2 linked regions of the Tardiphaga sp. 709 genome follow. The protein of the gene in region 1 interacts with the protein of each later gene in a pairwise test. Links are inferred from orthologs where the notes say so. Each region holds a gene or a part of one and is shown on either strand. Other genes may lie near its edges.

Region 1 (5,817 bases):
CCTTTTCCAAAAGTCGACACCGTCGACCTCTCCAAATCGCGGGTGATGCTGCTGTTGCTGGTGGTGATGACCGGCATCGCGCCGATCTCGCTCTATATGCTGGTGCCGGCGCTGCCCGAACTCGCCCGCACCTTTGGCGCCGATATCTCGATCGCGCAGATGACGGTGTCGCTCTACATGGTCGGCCTCGCTTTCTCACAGCTCATCATGGGGCCATTGTCCGATAAATTCGGCCGGCGCCCGGTGCTGCTTGCCGGTCTCGGCTTGATGGTGATCGCCGGCATCGGCTCGAGCTTCGCGTTCACGCTGCCGCAACTGATCGCCGCGCGGTTCTTCCAGGCACTCGGCGGCGCAACGGGCATGGTGATGAGCCGCGCCATCATCAGGGATCTCTATCCGCGCGAGCGTGTCGGCGCGATGATCAGTCTCGTCATCGCCGTGATGATGATCGCACAGATGCTGAGCCCGCTGGCCGGCGGTCTCTTGGAAACCGGCTTCGGCTGGCGCGCGATCTTCTATGTGGTCACCGCATCCTCGCTGGTCGTCACACTGGCCATCGCATTTTTTCTGCCGGAGACGAGACGGCGCGCTGCCAGCGATAGCGGCGGCGGCGGCTTCATCGCGGACTCCCGGGTGCTGCTGCGCAGCCGGACCTTCATCGGCTATCTCCTGTGTTACGTCGTGGCCTCCTGGATCATCTTCACCTTTGCCGGCGGCGGCCCCTATGTGGTCGTTACGCAGATGGGCCGGACATCCGCCGAATATGGCGCATGGTTCGCGACCTCCGGCCTCGCTTACCTCGTCGGCAATCTGTGTTGCGTGCGCTTCGCGCCGCGCCGGACCATCGAACAACTGATCTGGTTCGGCCTCGCGCTGCAATTCGGCGGTGCCCTGCTCAATGTGGTCTGGGGCCTCACCGGGCTGAACCAGAATCCTGCCTGGCTGTTCCTCACCCATATGATCGTGATGTTCGGCAATGCCTTCGTGATGTCGAACGGCGCTGCCGGCGCCCTCAGCATTCGCCCGCAGGCCGCAGGCACGGCATCCGGCATGATGGGCTTCCTGCAGATGGGTCTGGGCTCGCTGTGCTCGCAATTCGGCGCCTGGCTGGGCGGCCATTTCGCAACACCAGTGCCGCTGAACATCGCGCTTGTCGTGCTGTCCTGCGGCTGCGCAGCCGCGATGATCTTCCTGGTCCCCCGCCGCAAGACCGTGGTGACGGAAGAACTGATCGAACAGGCCGAAGGCGAAGAGAGCGGGTTGTTGTAGGCGCCTTTTCTCTCAACGTTATGGCCGGACGGCGCGAAGCGAACTTCGCGATGATCTCAGACCTTTCCCCACGTCATGGCCGGGCTTGTCCCGGCCATCCACGTCTTCCTCTTTTTGCGGCCAAGACGTGTATACGCGGGACAAGCCCGCGCATGACGGCTGAGTATGCGATGACGGCTGCGCGTCGTTGCCTATTCGAATTTCAAACAGCCACTGCTCTGCAGACATGCGTCATCGCCCCCATTGTTAGCGGCGCGGGGGCGCCGTCGTCTTTTGCATTCCCACCCTCCCTTGAGAGGGCGTGCGGAACGCCGGGTGCCCGTTGCACCCTTGGGCCTGATGCGAATGCGGTCTTCCGCAATTGTGAGTGCATCAGGACTTTCGGAGGCGCCGAGCAAGTGCCCGACGTTCCGCATACGGTGTTTTTTCAGCCTGCTTGCACTTTGCCTTGGCGAACGGTCCGATCACCAAAATGATGGTCCCACGGCGGAGGGACAGGGAGCCTCAAGCGAGTAAGCCGAACGCGTTTTGATTTGGTCGTCCGTCACACTGTCCAGGGCTCTTTCGATCTCAAGACCGGCCGTGTCCTTGCCAGTGGCAGTGCTGGCGCAGATCCGTCCTGCCCGAAGACAGACGTCACCCATGAACCGCGTGACGCCGCATCTCCGGCGTCCACCGCATCCCACCCCGCGAACGTGACGATCGCGATCGCCCCTCTCGGTGGGGCAGGACGGAGGGGAATATAAACCTGATGAGGATGTTGTCAACGGAGGCTAGGAAAAAATGTTTGGGCGCTGTCCTACTGCCCCACACTGTCATTCTCCGGCAAACCAATTGGTTTGCCTGAGGGCGCGAGGAGACGCCGAAGGCGGCGTATCGCGAACCCGGAATCCCGACATGTTCAGCGCAAAACACTCTGAGATTCCGGGTTCGCATTGCAGCGGCTTCGCCGCTTTCATGCGCCCCGGAATGACGAGTGTGGATCGAGGTTCGTGCTCTGCCGGCTTCGCCGGCGACGCGCGCCCCGGAATGACAGTGGAGAGATGAGCGCCCCGCAATAGCGGCCGACCGCACCTACCCGCCGATCAGCGCCAACCACTCATCTTCCGTGAGCACCGCGACGCCGAGCTCGCGCGCCTTGGTGAGCTTCGAGCCGGCATCCTCGCCGGCCACCACATAGTCCGTCTTCTTCGACACCGAGCCTGCGACCTTGGCGCCGAGGCGCTCGGCGCCGGCTTTGGCTTCATCACGCGTGAACTTGGTCAGCGAGCCCGTGAACACCACCGTCTTGCCGGCCACCGGCGTATCGGTCTTGGCCTGTGCGACATCGAGCACCTCGATCTCACCGAGCAATTCATCGAGCGCCTTGACGTTACGCTTCTCGGCGAAGAACTCGACGACCGCGTCCGCGACGATTTCACCGACGCCGTCGATGGCGTTGAGATCGGAATAGGCTTCAGACGTATTACCTTCCGCGCCCTGCCCCGCAGCAGCCGCCAGCATCGCATCGCGGAACGTTGTGAATGATCCATAGTGTCGCGCCAGCAGCTTGGCATTGCCTTCGCCGATATGGCGAATGCCGAGCGCAAAGATCAGACGATTGAGCTCGATCTTGCGGCGATCGTCGATGGCGGCAAACAGATTGCGCACCGAGGTCTCGCCGTAACCTTCACGGTCGCGCAGCTTCTTGGTGTTGCGCTCGTCGCGCTTTTGCAGCGTGAAGATATCGACGGGATGCATGATGATCCCCTCGTCGTAGAATTCCTGGATCTGCTTGTCGCCGAGGCCGTCGATATCGAAGGCCAACCGCGAGACGAAATGCTTGAGCTTCTCGACCGCCTGCGCCGGGCACACCAGCGCGCCGGTGCAGCGCGTGACGACTTCGTCATTCTCGCGGATCGCATGGCTGCCGCAGACCGGACACTTGGTGGGAAATTCATACGGCTTTGCGCTCTTCGGACGCTTGTCGAGGTCGACATTGACGACCTGCGGGATGACGTCGCCGGCGCGTTGCACGATCACCGTGTCGCCTTCGCGAATATCGACGCCGTCGCGCAGCGGCTGGCCGTCATTGCCGATGCCTTTGATGTAATCCGCATTATGCAGCGTGGCGTTCGACACCACGACGCCGCCGACCGTAATCGGCGTCAACCGCGCCACCGGCGTCAGTGCGCCGGTGCGGCCGACCTGAATGTCGATCTTTTCCAGCACCGTCGTCGCCTGCTCGGCCGCGAATTTATGCGCGATCGCCCAACGCGGCGCGCGACCGGCGAAACCGAGCCGTGCCTGCCAGTCGATGCGATCGACCTTGTAGACGACGCCGTCGATGTCATAGTCGAGCTTGGCCCTGATCTCGCCGATGCGGCGATAGAAGGCGAGCGCATCGTCGACGCTCCTACACAGCGTGATCTCGGGATTGACCGTGAAGCCGGCATTGCCCAGCCACGCGATCATCGCATGCTGGGTCGGCTGATCCATCGGATAGTCTGACATTTCGCCCCAGGCATAGGCGAAGAATTTCAGCGGACGAGACGCCGTGATTGCCACGTCCTTCTGGCGCAGCGAGCCGGCCGCGGAATTTCTGGGATTGGCAAAGACGGTGTCGCCAGCCTCTTCCTGCTTCTTGTTCAGCGCGAGGAAGTCGCTCTTGAGCATATAGACCTCGCCGCGCAATTCGCAGGCGGTGGGGATGTGCTTGCCCTTCAGCGTCGTTGGAATGTCCTTGATGGTGCGGACATTGGCCGTGACGTCCTCGCCGGTGAATCCGTCGCCCCGCGTGGCGGCGCGGATCAGTTCGCCATTCTCGTAGCGCAGCGACAGCGACAGGCCATCGATCTTCGGCTCGGCGACGATGGCCGGGATTTCATCGAGCTTGAGGAAGCGCTGGATGCGCTCCACGAATTCGGTCACTTCCTCATCGCTGAACGCATTGCCCAGCGACAGCATCGGCACCACATGCTGCACCTTGGCAAAGCCGCGCGCGGGCGCTGCGCCGACCGTCTGTGTCGGCGACGCGCCGGTGACAAGATCGGGGAATTTGGCCTCGATCGCCTCGACCCGGCGCCGCAGCGCGTCATACTCCGCATCCGACACCGTCGGCGCGTCGTCCTGATAGTAGCGCTTGTTGTGCGCCTCCATCTCCAGCGACAGCCGCATCAGCTCGATCTTGGCTTTGGGCTTCGTGAGCGTGGAGATGTCGGGGGGAATTTTTGCGGGTTTTGCCATACGCGGTCACCGATGTTCGTCATGGCCGGGCTTGTCCCGGCCATCCACGCCTTGAAGCGCTGTTGTAAAGACGTGGATGCCCGGCACAAGGCCGGGCATGACGGAGTACAATGGTGAAACAAGGCACACGTCGCGGTTCCGGGTCCGCTCGCAAGCGCGAGCGCCCCGGAATGACGTTCAAATCAGGCCGCGCCCTTGAGCAGCCGCTCCGCCGCGGCCCGTGCTTCGGCGGTGATCTCCGCACCCGCCAGCATACGCGCGATTTCCTCGCGGCGGTGATCCTCCGCCAGCGTGTTGACGCGGGTGGCCACGCGCTTGCCCTTGTCGAGGGCGTCCTTGGAAATCAGCAGATGCTGGTCGGCGCGCGCCGCCACCTGCGGGGCGTGGGTGACGGCCATCACCTGGACCTTGCCGGCGAGCCGCGCCAGGCGGGCACCGATGGCGTCGGCCACCGCGCCGCCGACCCCCGTGTCGATTTCGTCGAACACCAGCGTCGGTGCCGAGCCCTTGTCGGACAGCACGACTTTCAGCGCCAGCAAGAAGCGCGATAGTTCGCCGCCGGAGGCGACCTTCATCATCGGGCCCGGGCGGGTGCCAGGATTGGTCTGGACCCAGAATTCGACGCGGTCGATGCCCTGCGGGCCGGGCGCCTGCGCATCGCTATCGACCTGGGTGATGAACTTGGCGCGTTCCAGCTTGAGCGGCCCGAGTTCGGCGATCACGGCCTTGTTGAGCTTCTCTGCGAACTTGACGCGCGACGCCGAGAGCTTGGTCGCCGCAGCACTGTACTTCTTGTCGGCCTCGGAGGCCGCGGTTTCCAGTCCCTTGAGCTGGCCGGCGCCGGCATCGATGGTGGCGACATCGGCAAAGTATTTCGCGGCCAGCGCGGCGAGCCCGTCGACCGGCGTCGAATATTTCCGCGCGGCGCCGCGCAGCGCGAACAGCCGCTCCTCGATGCGCTCGAGTTCGGCGGGATCGAAATCGGCGGCGATGAGCGCAGCGCTGAGATGCTGGTCGGCCTCTTCCAGCGCGTTGATGGCGATGTCGATCGCTTTCACCGCGGGCTCGACCAGCGACGGTGATGAACCGGCGCGGCGCTCCAGCCGGCGCACGGCGGCGGCCAGAGACGAGATCGGCGAATGATGGCCGGACACGGCCTCCTGCGCCTCGCGCAGATCGGCCGCGATCTTCTCGCCCTGCATCATACCGGTGCGGCGTTCCGCAAGCTTGCTCTCCTCGCCGTCCTTCGGGTTGAGCTTCTTCAGCTCATCCGCAGCGTGGCGCAGATAATCGGCATCGCGGGCGGCGCGCTCCATATTGGCG
Region 2 (6,033 bases), 2.0 Mb from region 1 along the record:
ACTGCAAAGGCCCTATCAGATGCAGCGCAATCGCGGGTTGAGTGGCGATCAGCGCCGGCCACTTGGATTTTGCCTCCTGGACGCGATTTTCGCCGAACACACGCTGACCGGCCTGGATCACGGGCGCAATTGCGTCAGCCTCGAAGGTCTTCGAGACCGCGATCAATGTCACAGAACTGCGATCCCGCCGCGCTTCGTTACACGCGCGAAAGATATCGTACTCGACCGATGCGAGTCCGTCGGTTGGTAAAGAAGGCGTTACGCCTGACGACTCTTGCACGGATTTATTTTCAACCAAGGCGCGAACTTTCTTGAGATCCATTGCAGTTTAACGAATCCGGGAAAGGCTTTTTGAAGGCTTTAGAGTACCTATGTCCGCGGGGCTTAGGGATCGAAGATGTCACGCATCGGTATTAACCGCAATAAAGCGAGGCTCAGGGGAGCTCTCGGTATTCGCGCTCGACTGGTCCTGTTGGCCCTCATTCTGGTGGGGCCATTAATGGCGGAGCGAATTCGCTCACTCGATGCGACGCGTACCCACCAGATCACGACGGCCGCGCGTGATTTCGCTGGTGTCGCCCAGCACAGCGCCGATGCACAGCGCGAAGTCTTCGCCTCTATCGAGGCCGTGCTGAAATCATCCGCCTACATCTATACGTCGGCCGCTCAGGTGAACCGGAGCTGCGCCATTATGCGGGCGAGCCTCCGCGGCGATATGCCGTGGCTGCGCAGCCTGACAGTGGCCGGCGCGGATGGCATCGCCATGTGCTCAACCTGGCCGGAAGTCATCGAGCAGAGATTCGATTTCAGCGATCGCCCCTATTTCAAGAAGGCGATAGCGACCGGTGAGTTTGTCGTCAGCGATTATCTGTTCAGCCGCCTGACGAACCAGCCGACGGTGATGGCTGCCTATCTCGCACCGGGCCTGACCAAGGACGACGATGCCGTGGTTCTGGCGGCGGTGAATCTCGACTGGATGTCGAAGATCATGGGCAATCTCGGCGACCGGCCCGGCGTCACGACACTGCTGGTCGATCATGCCGGCACCGTGCTTGCTGCGCCGCCGACAAACACCAGCGCGATCGGTCGGCCGATGGAAGACCTTGCTCTATTGCCGATGATCGAAGCGCATCTGCGCAATACAGATAAGCAGACCGGTTCGCTGTCATTCAGCGCCAGTGACGGTTCACAGCGCGCCGTATCATTCGCGACAATCCCCGGTACCGGCGCGCAATTGATTGTCAGCATCGACGAGGCCCGAGTCTCGGCGGTTGCCGATCGCGAGATCCGCACCGCTTATTTGCAGCTCGCCTTCGTCTGTCTTTTTGTTCTGCTTGGCGCGCTGGTGGTTGCAGAGCGACTGATCATCAAACCGATCCAAATGATGGAAACCATGGCGCAGAGGTTTGGCCGCGGTGACTGGTCGGCGCGCGTTGCTCGCAACACGCTGCCGGCTGAGTTCGTGCCGCTGGCCCGTGCATTTTACGGCATGGCCGCACAGTTGCGCGGTCGCGAGCGTGAATTGCGCGCCAGCAACGAGCAGCTCACGGTGCTGGCGTCGGTGGACATGCTGTCCGGCCTAGCGAATCGGCGAGGCTTCCAGAGCCGCCTCGACTTCGAGTGGCTGAAAGCCCAGCAGTCCGGCGACCATCTGACGCTGATGATGATCGACGTCGATCACTTCAAACTCTTCAACGACACCTATGGCCATCCCGAAGGCGATGCCTGCCTGGCGCGCGTCGGCGAAGCGCTCTCGAATCTGGCCGATCGCAGCTCCGGCTTTGCCGGACGCTATGGCGGCGAGGAATTCTGCCTGCTGCTGCCGGGCACCGAGGTCGCCCGCGGCGTCCAGATCGGCGAAATGGTGCGTGCCGCCATCTGGAATCTGTCAGTCCCCCATGCCACCAGCGCGCATCAGCGGGTCACCGTCAGTGTCGGCGTGGCCTCAGCGACACCCGCCACACTGGAGACCGCCAGGGACCTGATCGAGGCGGCCGATGCCTCGCTCTACGCCGCCAAACGGCGTGGCCGTAACACCGTGGTTGAGCACGGCTTTGTCCGAGCCTACGGCACGGCCGTGTCGCTGGCGGGGTGAGGCGACAGAGACCCACTCTTGGCCCGTTTTTCGTCTTAAACCATTGACCTAACGCGGCCTTTTATGGCCTAGTCCCCGGCCTCAAGCGCGAATTCAGCCCGAGCAAGCACCGGTTTGCGACCTCGTTCGCGCGTCCATGATCTGAGAAGCGCTCGAACCGGCCGGCGGATTTCAAAAGCACCATGAGCAACGAACGTTACAACGCCCGCGAGACCGAACCGCGCTGGCAGCGCGTCTGGGACGACAAGGCGATCTTCGCCACCAAGAACGACGATCCGCGCGAGAAGTATTACGTGCTCGAGATGTTCCCCTATCCGTCGGGGCGCATCCATATGGGCCATGTCCGCAACTACACCATGGGCGACGTGGTTGCGCGCTTCCAGCGCGCGCAGGGCAAGAACGTGCTGCATCCGATGGGCTGGGATGCGTTCGGCCTGCCCGCCGAGAACGCCGCGATCGAGCGCAAGGTCGCTCCGAAGGCGTGGACCTACGAGAATATCGCGTCGATGAAGAAGCAGCTGCAGACCATGGGTCTGTCGCTGGATTGGTCGCGCGAATTCGCGACCTGCGACCCCACCTACTACAAGCATCAGCAGAAGATGTTTCTCGATTTCATGCGTGCCGGCCTCGCCGAGCGCAAGAAGTCCAAGGTGAACTGGGATCCGGTCGACCATACCGTGCTGGCCAATGAGCAGGTGATCGACGGCCGCGGCTGGCGCTCAGGGGCGCTGGTCGAGCAGCGCGAGCTGACCCAGTGGTTCTTCAAGATCAGTAAATATTCCGACGAGCTGCTGTCTGCACTGGATACGCTAGACCGCTGGCCCGACAAGGTGCGCCTGATGCAGCGCAACTGGATCGGCAAGTCGGAAGGCCTGCATTTCCAGTTCGGACTGATCGGCGCCCCCACCGGCTTCGACAAACTGCCGGTGTTCACGACACGCCCGGACACCATGTATGGCCCGACTTTCGCTGCGATCTCGCCGGATCATCCACTGGCGAAAGCGCTGGCAGAAAAGGACCCAAAGGTTGTCGCCTTCATCGAGGAATGCCGTCGCATGGGCACCTCGCAGGCCGAGATCGACACAGCCGAGAAGCTCGGCTTCGACACCGGCATCAAGGTCACGCATCCCGCCGACGCGTCATGGACACTGCCACTCTACATCGCGAACTTCGTGCTGATGGATTACGGCACCGGCGCCATCATCGGCTGCCCGGCACACGATCAGCGCGACCTGGATTTCGCGCGCAAGTACGATCTGCCGGTGCTCGACGTGTTTGTGCCCGTCGGCAGCGATGAGCGCGTTGGTAACATCGCTTTCGCTCCGGCGAAAAGTGAGACTGTGCAGTATGTCCGTTGGGTGGGTGAACCCGGCGTGATGACCTGCGAAGAAGCGATGAAGAAGTCGCTCGAGATTTTCGAGAAGGACGGCTGGGGCAAGCGCGAGATCAATTTCCGCCTACGCGACTGGGGCATCTCACGTCAGCGCTATTGGGGTTGCCCGATCCCGATCATCCACTGCCCGAGCTGCGATATCGTGCCGGTGCCGGACAAGGATCTGCCGGTCGTGCTGCCGGAGGACGTTTCCTTCGACAAGCCGGGCAATGCGCTTGATCATCATCCGACGTGGAAGCATGTGAAGTGCCCAAACTGCGGCGCGGATGCGCGGCGCGAAACCGATACCATGGACACCTTCGTGGATTCGTCTTGGTACTTCACGCGCTTCACCGATCCGTGGAACACGACGGCACCTACGACGACTGCTGTCGCCAACCGCATGATGCCGGTCGATCAGTATATCGGCGGCGTCGAACACGCGATCCTGCATCTGCTCTATAGTCGCTTCTTCACTCGCGCGATGAAGGCGACGGGTCACGTCAATTTCGACGAACCATTTGCCGGCATGTTCACGCAGGGCATGGTGGTTCACGAGACCTACAAGAAGCAGGACGGCACCTTCGCCTCACCGGCCGAGATCAACATCGAGATCGGCGGTAACGGCCAACGCGCTACGCTGATCGCCACTGGCGAAGACATCACCATCGGCCCGATCGAAAAGATGTCGAAGTCGAAGCGCAACACAGTCGATCCCGACGACATCATGGGCACCTACGGCGCCGATACCGCCCGCTGGTTCATGCTGTCGGATTCGCCGCCCGACCGCGACGTGATCTGGAGCGAAGAAGGCGTCAAGGGCGCCTCGCGTTTCGTGCAGCGCCTGTGGCGTCAGATCAACGAATCAGCCGCACATGGCAAATCTGCGCCGGCAGCCCGTCCCGCTGAATTTGGCCCCGATGCCTTGGCGATCCGCAAGGCTGCCCATGGCGCGCTCAGCAAGGTCTCGACCGAGATCGAAAAGCTGCACTTCAATGTCTGCCTGGCCCATATCCGCGAATTTTCCAATGTGTTGGGCGAAGCTTTGGCACGCCCGGGAACCCCGGCTCCGGATGTCTGCTGGGCGCTCCACGAGGCCTCGGTCATCCTTGTCCAACTGTTTGCGCCGATGATGCCGCATCTGGCCGAGGAATGCTGGGGTGTGCTGGGGCAACCGGGCATGATCTCGGAAGCCCGTTGGCCGCAAATCGAGCCCAATCTGCTGGTTGAAGACACCATGACCCTGCCGGTGCAGGTCAATGGCAAAAAGCGCGGAGAAGTCACAGTGGCCCGGGAAGCGACGAACCCGGAAATTGAGGCTGCCGCTCTGGCACTCGATGCTGTAAAACAGGCGCTGGACGGCAAGCCCGTCAAGAAGGTCATCGTCGTCGCCCAGAGGATCGTGAATGTTGTCGGCTAAATCCCGCATTGCCGCCCGGCTCATGGTCGTCGCCACCTTGGCGGCGCTGACAGCCGGCTGCTTCCAGCCGATGTATGCCGAGCGCAATGATGGCAAGCCCGGCCTGCGCGAGAAGCTGCAGGGCGTCGAAGTTCCGCCATTGGAATATCCCAATGCATCACCGCAGGCCCGCGTCGGTGTGGCGATCCGCAACGCGCTGATGTTCAAGATGTATGGCAGTGCCACCGGCCTGCCGCCGACCTATCAGCTGAAGATCCGCTTCAATCCGAGCCGGACCTCGCTGATCGTCGATCCGAATACCGCGCTGCCGACCAGCGAGAATTACGGTATCGACGCGACCTATGGTCTGATCGAGATCGCCACCGGCAAGCAGGTCCTGACCGGCAGCACCTTCTCCCGCGTCACCTACGACATCCCCGGCCAGCTGCAGCGCTTTGCCCGCGCCCGCGCCTATCGGGACGCTGAAGACCGCGCCGCGGCCGAGATCGCCGACAACATCAATACCCGGCTGGCGTCGTTCTTCTACGCCGGCACCTAAGCACGCCGCGTGGTTGCGCTTCGCGGAAAAGATATCGACACGTTCCTGGCCAGGCCGGATGCCGGCCGGCCCATTATCCTGCTTTACGGAGCTGATGCCGGACTCGTGCGCGAACGCGCCGACGCGCTGATGAAATCCGCGGTCGACGATCCCAACGATCCATTTTCGCTGGTTCGCATGGACGGCGACGATCTCGCTGCCGAACCGTCCCGGCTCGTCGAAGAGGCGATGACAGTGCCATTGTTCGGCGGGCGCCGCGCGATCCGAGTCCGCGCGGGCTCGAAGAATTTTTCCAGCGGCGTCGATACGCTCGCCGACTCCGACATCAAGGACTGCCGCATCGTCATCGAGGCCGGCGAGCTCAGGCCGGAATCGCCTTTGCGGAAAGTTTGCGAGAAGGCCAGGACAGCGGTGGCCATCGCCTGTTACCCGGACACCGAGCGCGATCTCGCAAAGCTTATCGACGAAGAACTCCGCGTCTCCAATCTCCGCATGGCGCCGGATGCGCGCGCGACACTGATGTCGCTGCTTGGCGGTGATCGGCAAGCGTCGCGTAATGAACTCCGCAAGCTGACGCTCTATGCGCATGGCACCGGCGAAGTCACGCT

What was found. Proteins that work in one complex are often made in the same cells at the same time.
Region 2: the proteins of ligA (region 1) and leuS interact in binary tests that used the Escherichia coli proteins (3 or more experiments, as listed by UniProt). The link is inferred for Tardiphaga sp. 709 from one-to-one orthologs.

What each region holds. Positions count from the first base shown.
Region 1 is NZ_CP135529.1:5,579,738-5,585,554, reverse strand. The notes cover bases 1,920-4,868. They hold ligA (NAD-dependent DNA ligase LigA), read right to left. Parts: upstream 4,495-4,868; coding sequence 2,344-4,494; downstream 1,920-2,343. Other genes in these bases: recN (DNA repair protein RecN), read right to left, coding at 4,677-4,868. Outside these bases: RSO67_RS26950 (multidrug effflux MFS transporter), read left to right, coding at 46-1,269; more of recN, read right to left, coding at 4,869-5,817. UniProt on the Escherichia coli protein: DNA ligase that catalyzes the formation of phosphodiester linkages between 5'-phosphoryl and 3'-hydroxyl groups in double-stranded DNA using NAD as a coenzyme and as the energy source for the reaction.
Region 2 is NZ_CP135529.1:3,613,752-3,619,784, forward strand. What follows is about bases 1,923-5,087. They hold leuS (leucine--tRNA ligase), read left to right. Parts: upstream 1,923-2,277; coding sequence 2,278-4,887; downstream 4,888-5,087. Other genes in these bases: RSO67_RS17670 (diguanylate cyclase domain-containing protein), read left to right, coding at 1,923-2,095; lptE (LPS assembly lipoprotein LptE), read left to right, coding at 4,874-5,087. Outside these bases: RSO67_RS17665 (YggS family pyridoxal phosphate-dependent enzyme), read right to left, coding at 1-322; more of RSO67_RS17670, read left to right, coding at 398-1,922; more of lptE, read left to right, coding at 5,088-5,425; holA (DNA polymerase III subunit delta), read left to right, coding at 5,435-6,033.